4 regions of the Pseudomonas sp. S11P7 genome follow, and region 1 is predicted to be linked to each of the others. Evidence: predicted binding sites of a transcription regulator. Region 1 holds the regulator's gene; each other region holds the start of a gene.
What was found. Region 1 encodes sigma-54, which starts transcription at its own class of promoters, with help from an activator protein. Its sites were predicted from a motif close to ANTGGCATNNANNTTGCTNT; they were not measured.

Region 1 (3,739 bases):
ACACGGTGACCATGACTCGTGCGCCGAACGGCGATATCGACGTTGTGACCTCCGTGGGCAACCTGGCTTACTTCGAGCAGCTGCAAACCCAGGGCGACGCCAAACCAGTACAAGGCTACGGCGTGACGATCCAGTACCACGCCCAGCAAAACCGCGTCGTGCTGATCGACAAGGCCAAGGTCGTCGACAAGGACGGCAACGTGACTCAAGGCGAGAAAATCGTCTATGACACCGTGAAGAAACTCGCCAGCGCCGGTCGCGCTACCGGCAGCAAGGTCACCGAGGCGCGTCCGCGCATCGACATGGTGATCCAGCCGAAGAAGAAAACCGACGAGAAAACCCAGTAATGGCAACTCTGAAAGCTCAGCACCTGGCCAAGGCCTATAAAAGCCGCCAGGTCGTGCGGGACGTCAGCCTGTCGATCGACAGCGGCCAGATCGTCGGCCTGCTCGGCCCGAACGGTGCCGGCAAGACCACCTGCTTCTACATGATCGTCGGCCTGGTGCAGGCCGATCAGGGCCGCGTACTGATCGACGACCTGGACGTCAGCCACCAGCCAATGCACGGCCGTGCCAAGGCCGGTATCGGCTATCTGCCGCAAGAAGCGTCGATCTTCCGCAAACTGTCGGTGGCCGACAACATCATGGCCATCCTCGAGACCCGTCAGGAACTCGACAAGGCCGGCCGTCGCAAAGAGCTGGAAAGCCTGCTGCAGGAATTCCACATCAGCCACATTCGCGACAACCTCGGCATGAGCCTGTCGGGTGGTGAGCGGCGCCGGGTGGAAATTGCCCGCGCACTGGCCACCGCGCCGAAATTCATCCTGCTCGACGAGCCGTTCGCCGGTGTCGACCCGATCTCGGTCGGCGACATCAAGCAAATCATTCATCATCTCAAGGCCAAGGGCATCGGTGTATTGATCACCGACCACAACGTGCGTGAGACGCTGGATATCTGCGAAACCGCTTACATCGTCAACGACGGTCAACTGATCGCCGAAGGTGACGCCGAGACTATCCTGGCCAACGATCTGGTCAAGGAAGTGTATCTGGGTCACGAGTTCCGCCTGTAAGCGCGAGCCGTTGGGTGAGCTGCGCGGGTGCTGTATCGATCAAGCCGTTTTTTATACCGTTTAATTGTTACAGCGCTCTAGGCAAACACTTCAGTTTCAGGCATATAATTTGCTTAAGTTTGGCGCCTCGGCGCCCTGTAGTGGATGGCGCATAGCGCCGGCGAATAAGGTGTTAAGCCCCTGCCATGAAACCATCGCTAGTCTTGAGAATGGGCCAGCAGCTGACGATGACACCGCAGCTGCAACAGGCCATCCGCCTGCTCCAATTGTCGACCCTGGATCTGCAACAGGAAATCCAGGAGGCTCTGGAATCCAACCCGATGCTCGAACGCCAGGAAGAAGGCGAGGACTTCGACAACTCCGATCCACTGGCCGACAACGTCGAGCAAAAGCCCAACACTGAAATTCAGGAGCCCTCTTACCAGGAGGCCGCGCCGACGGTGGATAACCTCGACGACGGCGAATGGAGCGAGCGCATCCCCAACGAGCTGCCGGTCGACACGGCCTGGGAAGACGTTTACCAGACCAGCGCCAGCAGCCTGCCGAGCAGCGACGATGACGAGTGGGACTTCACCACCCGAACTTCCGTCGGCGAAAGCCTGCAAAGCCACCTGCTGTGGCAATTGAACCTCGCACCGATGTCCGACACCGATCGCCTGATCGCGGTGACCCTGATCGATTGCATCAACAATCAGGGCTATCTGGACGAAACCCTCGAAGAAATCCTCGACGCTTTCGATCCAGAACTCGACATCGAACTGGACGAGATCGAAGCCGTCCTGCACCGCATCCAGCAGTTCGAACCCGCGGGCATCGGCGCACGCAATCTCAGCGAATGCCTGCTGCTGCAACTGCGTCAGTTGTCGGCCAAGACACCCTGGCTGGCAGAAGCCAAGCGGTTGGTCAGCGACTACATCGATCTGCTCGGCAGCCGCGATTACAGCCAACTGATGCGGCGCATGAAACTCAAGGAAGACGAGCTGCGCCAGGTCATCGAACTGGTGCAGAGCCTCAATCCGCGGCCAGGCTCGCAGATCGAGTCCACCGAAGCCGAATACGTCATACCTGACGTTATTGTGCGCAAGGACAACGACCGCTGGCTGGTCGAGCTGAACCAGGAATCGGTACCGCGCCTGCGCGTCAACGCGCAGTACGCCGGTTTCGTAAAACGCGCCGACACCAGCGCCGACAACACCTTCATGCGCAATCAGCTGCAGGAAGCGCGCTGGTTCATCAAAAGCTTGCAGAGCCGCAACGAAACCCTGATGAAGGTCGCTACGCAGATCGTCGAGCATCAACGCGGTTTTCTCGAGTATGGCGACGAAGCCATGAAACCGCTGGTCCTGCATGACATCGCCGAAGCGGTGGGCATGCACGAATCGACGATTTCCCGGGTGACCACACAAAAATTCATGCATACCCCGCGCGGTATTTATGAGCTGAAATACTTTTTCTCCAGCCACGTCAGTACCTCCGAGGGCGGCGAATGCTCGTCCACGGCGATCCGCGCGATCATCAAGAAACTGGTTGCTGCGGAAAATCAGAAAAAGCCGTTGAGTGACAGCAAGATCGCTGGTTTACTGGAGGCACAAGGCATTCAGGTGGCTCGCCGCACCGTCGCCAAGTATCGCGAATCCCTCGGAATCGCGCCTTCGAGCGAACGCAAGCGGTTGATGTAAGCCACGTTACAGCGTTCCAGTGGCAGGCTTTTCGGCCTGCCGCTTTATGCACTGGCAACGAAGGAGAAGCTGTATGCAAGTCAACATCAGTGGACACCAACTGGAAGTGACCCAACCTCTGCGTTCCTACATCGAGGAAAAACTCCAACGACTGGAGCGACATTTCGACAAGATCACCAACGTGCAAGTCACGATGTGTGTCGAAAAGCTGAAGCAGAAAATCGAAGCCACCTTGCATATTCCCGGCAGTGAAGTGGTCGCCAACGCAGAAGATACCGACATGTATGCTGCGATCGACTCACTCACCGACAAGCTGGATCGCCAACTCAAAAAGCATAAGGAAAAGACCCAGAGCCTCCTCCAGGGCGCGACCGGTCGTTAACACCCTCATCCATGATCCGACTTGAAACCATCCTGACCCCCGGCCGCTCCCAAGTGAACGCGCCGGGCGGCAGCAAGAAAAAAGCCCTCGAACAGATTGCCAACCTGATCCACCGCGAAGTGCCGGATCTGGCGATGCAGGATGTTTTCGAGGCGTTGGTCGCCCGTGAAAAACTCGGTTCCACCGGTTTTGGCAACGGCATCGCCATCCCCCACTGCCGCCTTAAGGGCTGCGCAGGGCCAGTCAGCGCCCTGCTGCACCTCGAAGCCCCGATTGATTTCGACGCCATCGATGGAGCCCCGGTCGACCTGCTGTTCGTGTTGCTGGTCCCGGAAGCCGCCACCGATGCGCACCTGGAACTGCTGCGCCAGATCGCCAGCATGCTCGATCGCAAGGAAGTGCGTGAAAAACTGCGCAGCGCACCAAGCAACGAAGCCTTGTACCAGGTCGTACTGGACGAGCAGAACGGGCATTAATCATGCGCTTGATCATCGTCAGTGGCCGCTCAGGCTCGGGCAAGAGTACCGCGCTGAATGTCCTTGAGGACAACGGCTACTACTGCATCGACAATCTGCCCGCCGGCTTGCTGCCGGAACTGGCCGAACG
Region 2 (3,739 bases), 3.6 Mb from region 1:
TGATGACCTGATCGGCGACCGTTGGTCGGGTCAATTTCTGTCCGATCGCTTCGTCCACCGAAGTCAGAAAGCCTTGGTTGATCTGGCTGACGTCGCGCTCGCGCAAGGTCACGTCCTGCGGCTCGATAATGCCGGCGCGCTTGAGCGCACGCGTGGTCGTCACAATCTCGCGAAACAGGCGGACTTGAGCGGGTACGAACACCGTCCAGGGCGATGTGCCCTCGCAGCGAACCTTCACCGTGACCCGGCCCAAAGGGCGTGCCGGACTTTCCAGCGTCGCTGTCAATTCCTTGTCGCACATCGGCATGCGCATGCGCGGGTCGAGCTGGTTGACTTCGATTTCATAACGGCCTTCGGTTTGACTGCTCGTCAGATAGTCTTCTACGGTGAACTCAAGAAAGCCCTGAGTGACGCCGATAAGCATGTCAGGCAAGGTAACCGCATCAGCATTGGCAGGACTGCCAAAGAACAAGCAGCAAATGGCGCACGCACTGGCAAGCGCTCTGCGAAGAGGCGCTGTCAGGTGTCGGGAAAATGTCGTTTGAATGTTCATACGGGTTAAAAAGCAAGCGCCGTGCCGTTTAGCAATGAATGTGCGTCGCAACAACACTTGGCGTTGATGTAGGAGTCTGGGCATGGCTGGTGTAATGGATTCGGTGAACCAGCGCACGCAACTGGTAGGGCAGAATCGCCTGGAGCTGTTGTTGTTCCGTCTCGACGGGCAACAGCTCTATGGCATCAACGTGTTCAAGGTACGGGAAGTGTTGCAATGCCCGTCGCTGACGTTGATGCCCAAGTCCAGTCCTGTGGTGTGCGGGGTGGCAAATATTCGCGGGGCGACAATTCCGATCCTCGATCTGGCAATGGCGACCGGTTCCGGAGCGTTGAAAGACAAGAACAGTCCGTTCGTGATCATCACGGAGTACAACACCAAGACCCAGGGTTTCCTGGTCCGCTCGGTGGAGCGCATCGTCAACATGAACTGGGAAGAGATCCATCCGCCGCCCAAGGGCACCGGTCGCGATCACTACCTGACGGCTGTGACGCGGGTGGACAATCAGTTAGTCGAAATCATCGACGTCGAAAAAGTGCTGGCGGAAGTCGCACCGACGCCGGAAGCGATTTCGGTAGGCGTGGTCGATGTCGAGACCCAGACCAAGGCGTTGTCGCTGCGGGTGTTGACGGTCGATGACTCGTCGGTGGCGCGCAAGCAGGTGACCCGTTGCCTGCAGACGATCGGTGTCGAAGTAGTGGCGCTGAACGACGGCAAGCAGGCGCTGGATTACCTGCGCAAGCTGGTCGACGAAGGCAAGAAGCCGGAAGAAGAGTTCCTGATGATGATTTCCGACATCGAGATGCCGGAAATGGACGGGTACACCCTGACGGCGGAAATCCGCGGCGACGCACGCATGCAAAAGCTCCATATCATCCTGCATACTTCGTTGTCGGGGGTATTCAATCAGGCGATGGTGAAGAAAGTCGGCGCCGACGACTTCCTGGCCAAATTCCGTCCTGATGACCTGGCATCCCGGGTAGTCGACCGGATCAAAGCAGCAGATATCAGCTAGGGACCTACTGTCCCTGGTGATCAACACGATTTAAGAGGCGGCACCATTGTCTACGGGTAATTTGGATTTCGAACAGTTCCGGGTCTTCCTGGAAAAGGCCTGTGGCATTTTGCTCGGTGAAAACAAGCAGTATCTGGTCTCCAGCCGTCTCAACAAACTGATGGAGCAGCAAGGCATCAAGTCCCTGGGTGAGCTGGTGCAGCGCATCCAGACCCAGCCGCGCAGCGGTTTGCGCGAGCAGGTGGTCGATGCCATGACGACCAACGAAACCCTGTGGTTTCGCGACACCTATCCGTTTGAAGTGTTGAAGAACAAGGTACTGCCGGAAGCGATCAAGGCCAGCCCCAACCAGCGCTTGCGTATCTGGTCGGCGGCCTGCTCGTCGGGTCAGGAACCGTACTCGCTGTCGATGTCGATCGACGAGTTCGAGCGCAGCAACCTCGGCCAGTTGAAGATGGGTGTGCAGATCGTTGCCACTGATCTGTCGGGACTGATGCTGACCAACTGCAAGACCGGCGAGTACGACAGCTTGGCCATCGGCCGCGGTTTGTCGCCGGAACGCCTGCAGCGCTACTTCGACCCGAAAGGGCCGGGTCGCTGGGTGGTCAAGGCGCCGATCAAGAGCCGGGTGGAGTTCCGCTCGTTCAACCTGCTCGACAGCTATGCCGCGCTGGGCAAGTTCGACATCGTGTTCTGCCGCAACGTGTTGATCTACTTCTCTGCCGAAGTGAAGAAAGACATCCTGTTGCGCATTCACAGCACGTTGAAGCCGGGCGGTTATCTGTTCCTCGGCGCCTCCGAAGCGCTGAACGGTTTGCCGGATCACTACCAGATGGTCCAGTGCAGCCCGGGGATCATTTACAAGGCCAAGTGATTGCTGCGGCAATACCAAAAACGGGAGCCCTCATGGGGCTCCCGTTTCTTTGTGCCTGGCACTTTTCCTACTTACATCATTTATCCCTGTGGGAGCGGGCTTGCCCGCGATGGCGCCCTGTCAGTCGATATAAATTCACCAGATATACCGTCATCGCGGGCAAGCCCGCTCCCACAGGGTTCATGTAACCAGTAAGAGGCAACCAAGCGGCAGAAAAGCGGCATCTGGCGGAAGCCGGTTGCCGCTTTTCTGGCATTGCCGCTTTGCCGATCGCCCGCAAAGCCACGGAAACCGGGAGTTTGGCAATCTGGCACGACGCTTGCTAAAGCTCAGTTACGAAAAACCGGTCACCTGAAGGTTCCCGACATGAGCATCAGCTTCGACAAAGCGCTCGGCATTCACGAAAAGGCTTTGGGCTTCCGCGCCCAGCGTGCCGAAGTGCTGGCCAACAACATCGCCAACGCCGATACCCCGAACTACAAGGCGCGGGATCTGGACTTCTCGAAAGTACTCGAAGCCCAGAGCCAGAAAAACGCCAACGGCACCATCGCCCTCAACAAGACCAACAGCCGTCACATCGAAGCTGAGGGTCTGGGCAATGGCGACGAGTCGCTGATGTATCGCACGCCGATGCAGCCTTCGATCGACCAGAACACCGTGGACGCTCAACTGGAACAGTCCAACTACGCGGAAAACGCGGTCGGCTTCCAGGCCAGCTTCACCCTGCTCAACAGCAAATTCAAAGGGCTGGTGTCAGCCCTGCGCGGAGAGTAATCCATGTCCCTGTCCAGCGTTTTCAACATTGCCGGCAGCGGCATGAGCGCCCAGACCACGCGTCTGAACACCGTGGCCTCGAACATCGCCAACGCCGAGACCGTCTCGTCGAGCATCGACCAGACCTACCGCGCCCGTCACCCGGTGTTCGCCACCATGTTCCAGGGCGGCCAGAGCGGCGGCAGCGATTCGCTGTTCCAGAACCAGGACGCGGCCGGTCAAGGCGTGCAGGTGCTCGGTGTGGTCGAAGACCAGAGCAACCTCGAAGCGCGTTACGAGCCGAATCACCCTGCGGCCGACGGCAAGGGCTACGTCTACTACCCGAACGTCAACGTGGTGGAAGAGATGGCTGACATGATTTCCGCGAGCCGTTCGTTCCAGACCAACGCCGAAATGATGAACACCGCCAAAACCATGATGCAGAAGGTGCTGACCCTCGGTCAGTAATAAGGGGCGACTGCCATGAGCGTTACCGATACCACCAGCTCCCTGAGCATGAATGACATCCTGGCGAACTCGTCGA
Region 3 (3,739 bases), 1.1 Mb from region 1:
GCAACAAAATGTCTCGAAGTGACCCTTCGTCGCTTATTACCTGAGCGCAAACGTGGGTCATTCTCACTAAAGAATTAACCCCATCATCCAGCGCGGCGCCGATCATACCGGGGTTTGCTCAAGAATCGTTCAATTAATACGCGGTTACTTATTGCCATAGCATCCTTTCCGTTACGTGCTTATGACAAAACGGTCATTCCCTCGCTGTGACTCATTGGTTAGAACTGCATACAGGTTGACGTCGCAACGGCGTCAACACCTTGGCTCGCCACGCCGGCAGCGAGCCGCACCATGGCAGGTTTTTTCTGCCAGACCTCAATTGAGGTCAACGCGACACTACAGTCAACAAGTGAGGGAAACACCCTATGAGAAGACTTAAGCGTGATCCGTTGGAAAGAGCGTTTTTGCGCGGATATCAATATGGCGTTGGTGGCAAATCCCGTGAGCTTTGCCCATTTACTCTACCGTCGGTACGTCAAGCCTGGATCAACGGCTGGCGAGAAGGACGCGGCGACAACTGGGACGGTATGACCGGCACTGCGGGAATCCACAGACTCAACGAACTTCACGCCGTCGGCTGACACAGGGCATTTATTCCGACACGACAATCTGAATCTGTAACGAATTAACCACGCACGTCCCTCCCGGACGGCGGGCTACGGCCCAGGGGCTCCTTCGAGGAGCCCTTTTTATTGCCTGCGAAATCATTGAGCTGAACAGATAGCCTGTGGGAGCGAGCCTGCTCGCGAAGGCGGTGTACCAGACCCAATAATGTGACTGACATACCGCTTTCGCGAGCAGGCTCGCTCCTACAAGGGATCACCGTGGTGTCAGATGGCTCAGCGCAGTGCGGCGATGGCGTCGACCGCTTCGCGAATCAGCGCCGGGCCCTTGTAGATGAAGCCCGAATAAATCTGCACCAGACTCGCACCCGCCTCGATCTTCTCGGCCGCGTGCTTGCCTTCGGTGATCCCGCCAGCGGCAATGATCGGCAAACGCCCGGCCAGCTCACCCGCCAGCACCTTCACGGTGTGGGTGCTCTTCTCGCGCACCGGTGCGCCGGACAGACCGCCCGCCTCGTCGCCATGCTCCATGCCTTCAACGCCGACCCGGCTGAGGGTGGTGTTGGTGGCGATCACCGCGTCCATGCCGGTGTCGATCAACGCCTGCGCCACCTGCACGGTTTCTTCGTCAGTCATGTCCGGGGCGATCTTGATCGCCAGCGGCACATGTTTGCCGTGGCGCAGCGCCAGTTCGGCGCGGCGCGTGGCCAGGTTCGCCAGCAGCTGTTTGAGCGAATCACCGAACTGCAGGCTGCGCAGGCCCGGGGTGTTTGGCGAGCTGACGTTGACCGTCACGTAGCTGGCGTGGGCATAGACCTTGTCGAGGCAGATCAGGTAATCGTCGACCGCTCGTTCAACCGGCGTGTCGAAGTTCTTGCCGATGTTGATGCCCAGCACGCCCTTGTATTTCGCTGCAGCGACGCGCGCCAGCAGGTTGTCGACGCCGAGGTTGTTGAAACCCATGCGATTGATGATCGCCTCGGCTTCCGGCAGGCGGAAAATCCGTGGTTTCGGATTACCCGGTTGGGCGCGCGGGGTCACGGTGCCGATTTCGACAAAGCCAAAACCCAGTTGTGCGAAACCATCGATGGCCGCGCCGTTCTTGTCCAGACCCGCCGCCAGCCCGACCGGGTTGGCAAACTCCAGGCCCATGACGGTCACCGGCACCTGCGCCGGCGCCTTGCACAGCAAGCCGTTGAGGCCCAAACGCCCACCCGCGCCGATCAGATCCAGCGACAGATCGTGGGAGGTTTCCGGGGAAAGTTTGAACAACAGCTGACGGGCCAGGGTGTACATGGGCGGCGATGACTCGGGCGGCGAAAAGAGGCGGCGATTATAGCCGGGCATCGCCCTGCGGCGCGAGGCGCACGCGCAAATCGCGCCGGCTGGCATATGCCTTGCACTTTCCCGGTTATCAACTCGCCGGCCAATGACGGCAGACGAGCACGGACAATGGCGTCGTCGACGGGATTTGCCTGGGCAAAGTCCGCGGCGGCGCTTTTTTTTCGAGGTGGCGGTATATGAATGAACTGACGGCCGGGCCACTGGCCTGGGTCAATGGCAGCGATGCGCCGGAAAAGAGCGCGATCAACCTCGGCTTCATGGCCCTGAGCGACTGCGCCTCGGTCGTCGTCGCGGCCACGCAGGGCTTTGCCCAGCCTTACGGCCTGACCCTGAACCTCAAGCGCCAGGCCTCGTGGGCCAACCTGCGCGACAACCTGGTGAGCGGCGAACTCGACGCCGCGCACAGTTTGTACGGCTTGATCTACGCCGTGCACCTGGGCATCGGCGGTGTCGCACCGACCGACATGGCGGTGCTGATGGGCCTCAATCAGAACGGCCAAAGCCTGAACCTGTCGCGAGGTCTGCAAAACCTCGGCGTGAACAGTCCTGAAGCGCTCGACCGCCACGTGCACCAAAGCCGCGCAAAACTGACCTTCGCCCAGACCTTCCCCACCGGCACCCATGCGATGTGGCTGTATTACTGGCTGGCGAGCCAAGGCATTCATCCGTTGCAGGACGTCGACAGTGTGGTGGTGCCGCCGCCGCAAATGGTCGCGCACCTGCAAGCCGGGCGCATCGACGGTTTTTGCGTCGGCGAGCCGTGGGCCGCCAGCGCGGTGCAGCAGGACCTCGGTTTCACCCTTGCCACCAGCCAGACCATCTGGCCCGATCACCCGGAAAAAGTCCTCGGTTGCACCCGTGAATTCGTCGAGCAATACCCGAATACCGCGCGGGCCTTGGTGATGGCGATTCTCGAGGCCAGCCGCTTCATCGAAGCCAGCCCGGAAAATCGTCGCAGCACCGCGCACCTGCTCAGCGCGGCGGAATATCTCGATGCGCCGGTGGCGTGCATCGAACCGCGTTTTCTCGGCGACTATGCCGACGGCCTCGGCAATCGCTGGCAAGACCCGCACGCGCTGCGCTTTCACGGCCATGGCGAGGTCAACTTGCCGTACCTTTCCGACGGCATGTGGTTCATGACCCAGTTCCGCCGCTGGGGTCTGCTGCGCAGCGACCCGGACTACCTCGCCGTGGCGCGTCAGGTGCAGCAATTGCAGCTGTATCGTGATGCCGCAACGGCAGTTGGCGTGGCCGCCTGGGGCACCGACATGCGCAGCAGCCAGTTGCTCGACGGCAAGGTCTGGGACGGCAGCGATCCGGCCGGCTATGCGCGTAGCTTCAAGCTGCACGCGCTGAGCGACGACGCTCCCCTGCTTGCCCAGCGCTGACCGGAGGCCGCGAACATGTTGCGCATTCTGCTGATCAACGACACCGCGAAAAAAGTCGGCCGTCTGAAGGCCGCGTTGACCGAGGCCGGTTTCGAGGTGATCGACGAGTCCGGTCTGACCATCGACCTGCCTGCACGCGTCGAAACGGTGCGCCCGGACGTGATCCTGATCGATACCGAGTCACCAAGCCGCGATGTCATGGAGCAAGTGGTGCTGGTCAGCCGCGACCAGCCACGGCCGATCGTGATGTTTACCGATGAACATGACCCAACGGTGATGCGCCAGGCGATCAAGTCCGGGGTCAGCGCCTACATCGTCGAGGGCATCCACGCCCAGCGCCTGCAGCCGATTCTCGACGTGGCGATGGCGCGCTTCGAAAGCGACCAGGCCTTGCGCGCGCAGTTGCAGGCACGGGACCAGCAACTGGCCGAGCGCAAGCGCATC
Region 4 (3,739 bases), 1.2 Mb from region 1:
CGGCTGCCGTACTTGTTGTCCGGCTTCTTGGGCGGATCGGCGACCACGTTGGCCTCCACTTCCTGCACCTTGCCACCGCGCGCAAGGAACTCTTCCATGGCCTTGGCCAGGGCGTCGCGCTCCTTGTTCTTGGCTTCGATACTCGGCAACTCATCCAACGACACCGCAGCCTTGGCTTTGCCTTTGGCAGCCGGGGCCGGCGTACCGTCACCGCCATCGTCTTCAGCAACGTCTTCCGCTGCTGCTTCCAGACCTTCCTCGGCCTCGTCTTCGTCGCCTACTTCGAGGTCGTCGTTTTCCAGATCATCGTCGCTCATGTTCTACCTCATGACTTGCGAAAAGCAGATTAGTTATAGACCAGCTTTGGCGACTGTCGAAAGTCGCCGGAAAAAAATCGGTAACCATTGATGACCAACGGTTCATGCCCCTTCACCGTGCAAGGTGGCGAGGACTTTACGGGCACCGCCATGATCACGGTGCTCGCCCAGATAAACGCCTTGCCAGGTTCCCAGTGCCAGGCGACCTGCCGATACCGGCAGGCTGATCTGGCAGCCAAGCACGCTGGCCTTGAAGTGCGCCGGGAGGTCGTCCAGGCCTTCGTCGTTATGCTCATAGCCGTCTGTTCCTTGTGGGATCAGACGATTGAAAAATCGTTCGAAGTCGCGACGTACCGCCGGATCGGCGTTCTCGTTGATGGTCAACGACGCCGAGGTATGCTGCAGCCACAAATGCAACAGACCGATCCGACACTGCCTGAGTTCAGGCAGGTTTTCGATCAGCTCATCCGTCACCAGATGAAAGCCCCGGGGCCGTGCCCGCAGGGTTATCAGAGTCTGTTGCCGCATACAGTTCTCCGCACGTTCGGGGCGCATTCTAGCGCGCTCTGGGAAAAAACAAAGACCCTAATATTCCCGCAATGATGTAAGCCATTCGCCGGGTAAAAACGCCACGGGTAAACACGACCAAAGCCGTACGAAAAATCCTTTCAGCTGCTCCCACAGTGACAAATCACGGACAAAAAAATGCCCGGCGAGCCGGGCAATTTTTTTGCTGCGCGTACTTACAGGTTGTAGCCGCGTTCGTTGTGTTGTGCCAGATCGAGGCCGACCGATTCTTCTTCCTCGGTCACGCGCAGCCCCATCACCGCATCCAGGACCTTGAGGATGATGAAGGTGACGATCGCGGTGTAGATCACCGTGAAGCCGACGCCTTTGATCTGAATCCAGACCTGTGCGCCGATGTCGGTCACGGTGCCGAAGCCGCCCAGTGCAGGCGCTGCAAACACACCGGTGAGGATCGCGCCGAGGATACCGCCGATACCGTGCACGCCGAACGCATCCAGGGAGTCGTCATAACCGAGTTTGCGTTTCAGGGTGGTGGCGCAGAAGAAGCACACCACGCCTGCCGCCAGACCGATCACCAGTGCGCCCATCGGGCCTACGGTGCCAGCGGCCGGCGTGATCGCGACCAGGCCGGCAACCACACCCGAGGCGATGCCCAGTGCGCTTGGCTTACCATGGGTGACCCATTCGGCAAACATCCAGCCCAGTGCCGCAGCGGCGGTGGCGATCTGAGTAACCAGCATTGCCATACCGGCAGTGCCGTTGGCGGCCGCAGCGGAGCCGGCGTTGAAGCCGAACCAGCCGACCCACAGCATGGCCGCGCCCATCAGCGTGTAACCGAGGTTGTGCGGAGCCATCGGGGTGGTCGGGAAGCCTTTGCGCTTGCCCAGTACCAGGCACGCCACCAGACCGGCGATACCGGCGTTGATGTGCACCACGGTGCCGCCGGCGAAGTCGAGTACGCCCCAGTCCCACATCAGGCCGCCGTTGCCGGACCAGACCATGTGCGCGATCGGCGCATAAACGAGGGTGAACCAGACGCCCATGAAGATCAGCATCGCGGAGAACTTCATGCGCTCGGCGAACGCACCGACGATCAGCGCCGGGGTGATGATCGCGAAGGTCATCTGGAAGGTGATGAACACTGCTTCAGGAAACAGCGCCGCCGGGCCAGTGATGCTCGAAGGCGTGACACCGGCGAGGAACGCCTTGCCCATGCCACCGAAGAACGAATTGAAATTGACGACGCCCTGCTCCATGCCGGTGGTGTCGAAGGCAATGCTGTAGCCATAAATGACCCACAGGATGCTGATCAGACCGGTAATGGCGAAGCACTGCATCATCACGGAAAGAATGTTTTTCGAGCGGACCATGCCGCCGTAGAACAGCGCCAGGCCAGGAATGGTCATGAACAGCACGAGGGCCGTCGAGGTGAGCATCCAGGCAGTGTCGCCGGAATTGAGGACTGGGGCCGCCACTTCGTCTGCCGCCATTGCAAGGCCGGGCATTACGATGGACAACAGGGCTCCTAGCCCTGCGAATTTACGCAGAGTCATATTGTTTTCTCCTGGGGCGTTGGGTTTGTGGCGGCGTTAGATCGCGTCGGTATCGGTTTCGCCGGTACGGATGCGGATCGCCTGTTCCAGATTGACCACGAAGATCTTGCCGTCACCGATCTTGCCGGTGTTGGCGGCCTTGGTTATCGCTTCGATAACCCGGTCCAGATCCTTGTCGTCGATGGCCACGTCGATTTTCACCTTGGGCAGAAAATCGACCACATATTCCGCGCCGCGATACAGCTCGGTGTGACCCTTCTGCCGGCCGAAGCCTTTGACTTCAGTAACGGTAATGCCCTGCACGCCGATTTCGGACAGCGACTCGCGCACGTCGTCCAACTTGAACGGCTTGATGATGGCAGTGACTAGCTTCATGAAACTCTCTCCCGAATTGGTGGACTTGCCCCAGGAAAACAAACCCGACTCAAGTCTAAGCGCAGTGCCTGGCTTTGTAACGCATCGTCGGCCTTGCCTGCCCGACTGACGCCAGCTAACCGCATCCAGACGAAACTCCCCGCTCCGTCTGCCGCACTGCATTCGTCACAGCGACTGCATCAGTGCATGGGTCGAGGGTGACTAAGCAGAAACCTTGCCATCTCGCCAAAATCCCCTGATTTCAATCCTTTGGCCGCTACCACAGGCGCTATTGCGCAAAGCGCCGCACCGATACGCACAACAACGGTGCGCGGCCGTCCGTCCGCCTGCGCGAAAAGCGTGCATCCCCGACCACGGGATTGACTATAGACACTGCGTGATACACTGCCGGCCATTGTTTCCAGGACCTCCACCATGCTCGCGCCCAAAGACTTCCTCGACGCCCTGAGCGGCACCGCCTCCCGCCTGTTCAGCGGCGACACCCCGCTGCCGAAAGCCGAAATCGAAAGCCAGTTCAAGATGCTGCTACAAAGCGCCTTCAGCAAACTCGACCTGGTCAGCCGTGAAGAATTTGATAGTCAAATGGTGGTGTTGGCCCGAACGCGTGCACGGCTTGAGAGCCTTGAAGCGAAGGTTGCCGAGATGGAAGCGAAGCTGACGCCGCCAGCGGAATAAGACCGCAATCTACTGTGGGAGCTAGCCTGCTATCGATTGGCGTAGTGCACATTTGGGAAGCCCATAGTGCCGATTTGCTCAAGCATGGTTGCCAGACTGCCGATGGGGTAGCAGCGCTTGTTGCGAAAATGATCGTTCCGGGAGCACAAATCTATTGTGAGTTCAAAGAACAGCGATGTGGAAACAGGGTCGCGGTACTGAGGACATCTATGGGAACACTGATTCTTGAACCGCGACACGAGCGCGCCACAGGATTTGGTTACTTCGTGGTGACTCGGTATCCGCAAAAAC

Region 2: a site for sigma-54 is predicted at 2,749-2,768, ahead of flgB (flagellar basal body rod protein FlgB). Genes of this name have one in related genera too.
Region 3: a site for sigma-54 is predicted at 1,948-1,967, ahead of M0746_RS15995 (CmpA/NrtA family ABC transporter substrate-binding protein). Genes of this name have one in related genera too.
Region 4: a site for sigma-54 is predicted at 2,976-2,995, ahead of glnK (P-II family nitrogen regulator). Genes of this name have one in related genera too.

What each region holds. Positions count from the first base shown of each region.
Region 1 is NZ_JALPKS020000002.1:4,596,455-4,600,193, forward strand. Features, by position in the region: gene lptA (lipopolysaccharide transport periplasmic protein LptA) at 1-347, shown strand, start outside; gene lptB (LPS export ABC transporter ATP-binding protein) at 347-1,072, shown strand; gene M0746_RS21280 (RNA polymerase factor sigma-54) at 1,258-2,751, shown strand; gene hpf (ribosome hibernation-promoting factor, HPF/YfiA family) at 2,825-3,133, shown strand; gene ptsN (PTS IIA-like nitrogen regulatory protein PtsN) at 3,145-3,609, shown strand; gene rapZ (RNase adapter RapZ) at 3,612-3,739, shown strand, end outside.
Region 2 is NZ_JALPKS020000002.1:967,450-971,188, forward strand. Features, by position in the region: gene flgA (flagellar basal body P-ring formation chaperone FlgA) at 1-553, opposite strand, end outside; gene M0746_RS04460 (chemotaxis protein CheV) at 636-1,568, shown strand; gene cheR (protein-glutamate O-methyltransferase CheR) at 1,615-2,442, shown strand; gene flgB (flagellar basal body rod protein FlgB) at 2,809-3,216, shown strand; gene flgC (flagellar basal body rod protein FlgC) at 3,220-3,663, shown strand; gene flgD (flagellar hook assembly protein FlgD) at 3,679-3,739, shown strand, end outside.
Region 3 is NZ_JALPKS020000002.1:3,492,061-3,495,799, forward strand. Features, by position in the region: gene rmf (ribosome modulation factor) at 366-581, shown strand; gene M0746_RS15990 (quinone-dependent dihydroorotate dehydrogenase) at 840-1,859, opposite strand; gene M0746_RS15995 (CmpA/NrtA family ABC transporter substrate-binding protein) at 2,084-3,295, shown strand; gene M0746_RS16000 (ANTAR domain-containing response regulator) at 3,311-3,739, shown strand, end outside.
Region 4 is NZ_JALPKS020000002.1:5,820,678-5,824,416, reverse strand. Features, by position in the region: gene sutA (transcriptional regulator SutA) at 1-317, opposite strand, end outside; gene M0746_RS26590 (secondary thiamine-phosphate synthase enzyme YjbQ) at 420-845, opposite strand; gene M0746_RS26585 (ammonium transporter) at 1,061-2,398, opposite strand; gene glnK (P-II family nitrogen regulator) at 2,435-2,773, opposite strand; gene M0746_RS26575 (accessory factor UbiK family protein) at 3,188-3,448, shown strand.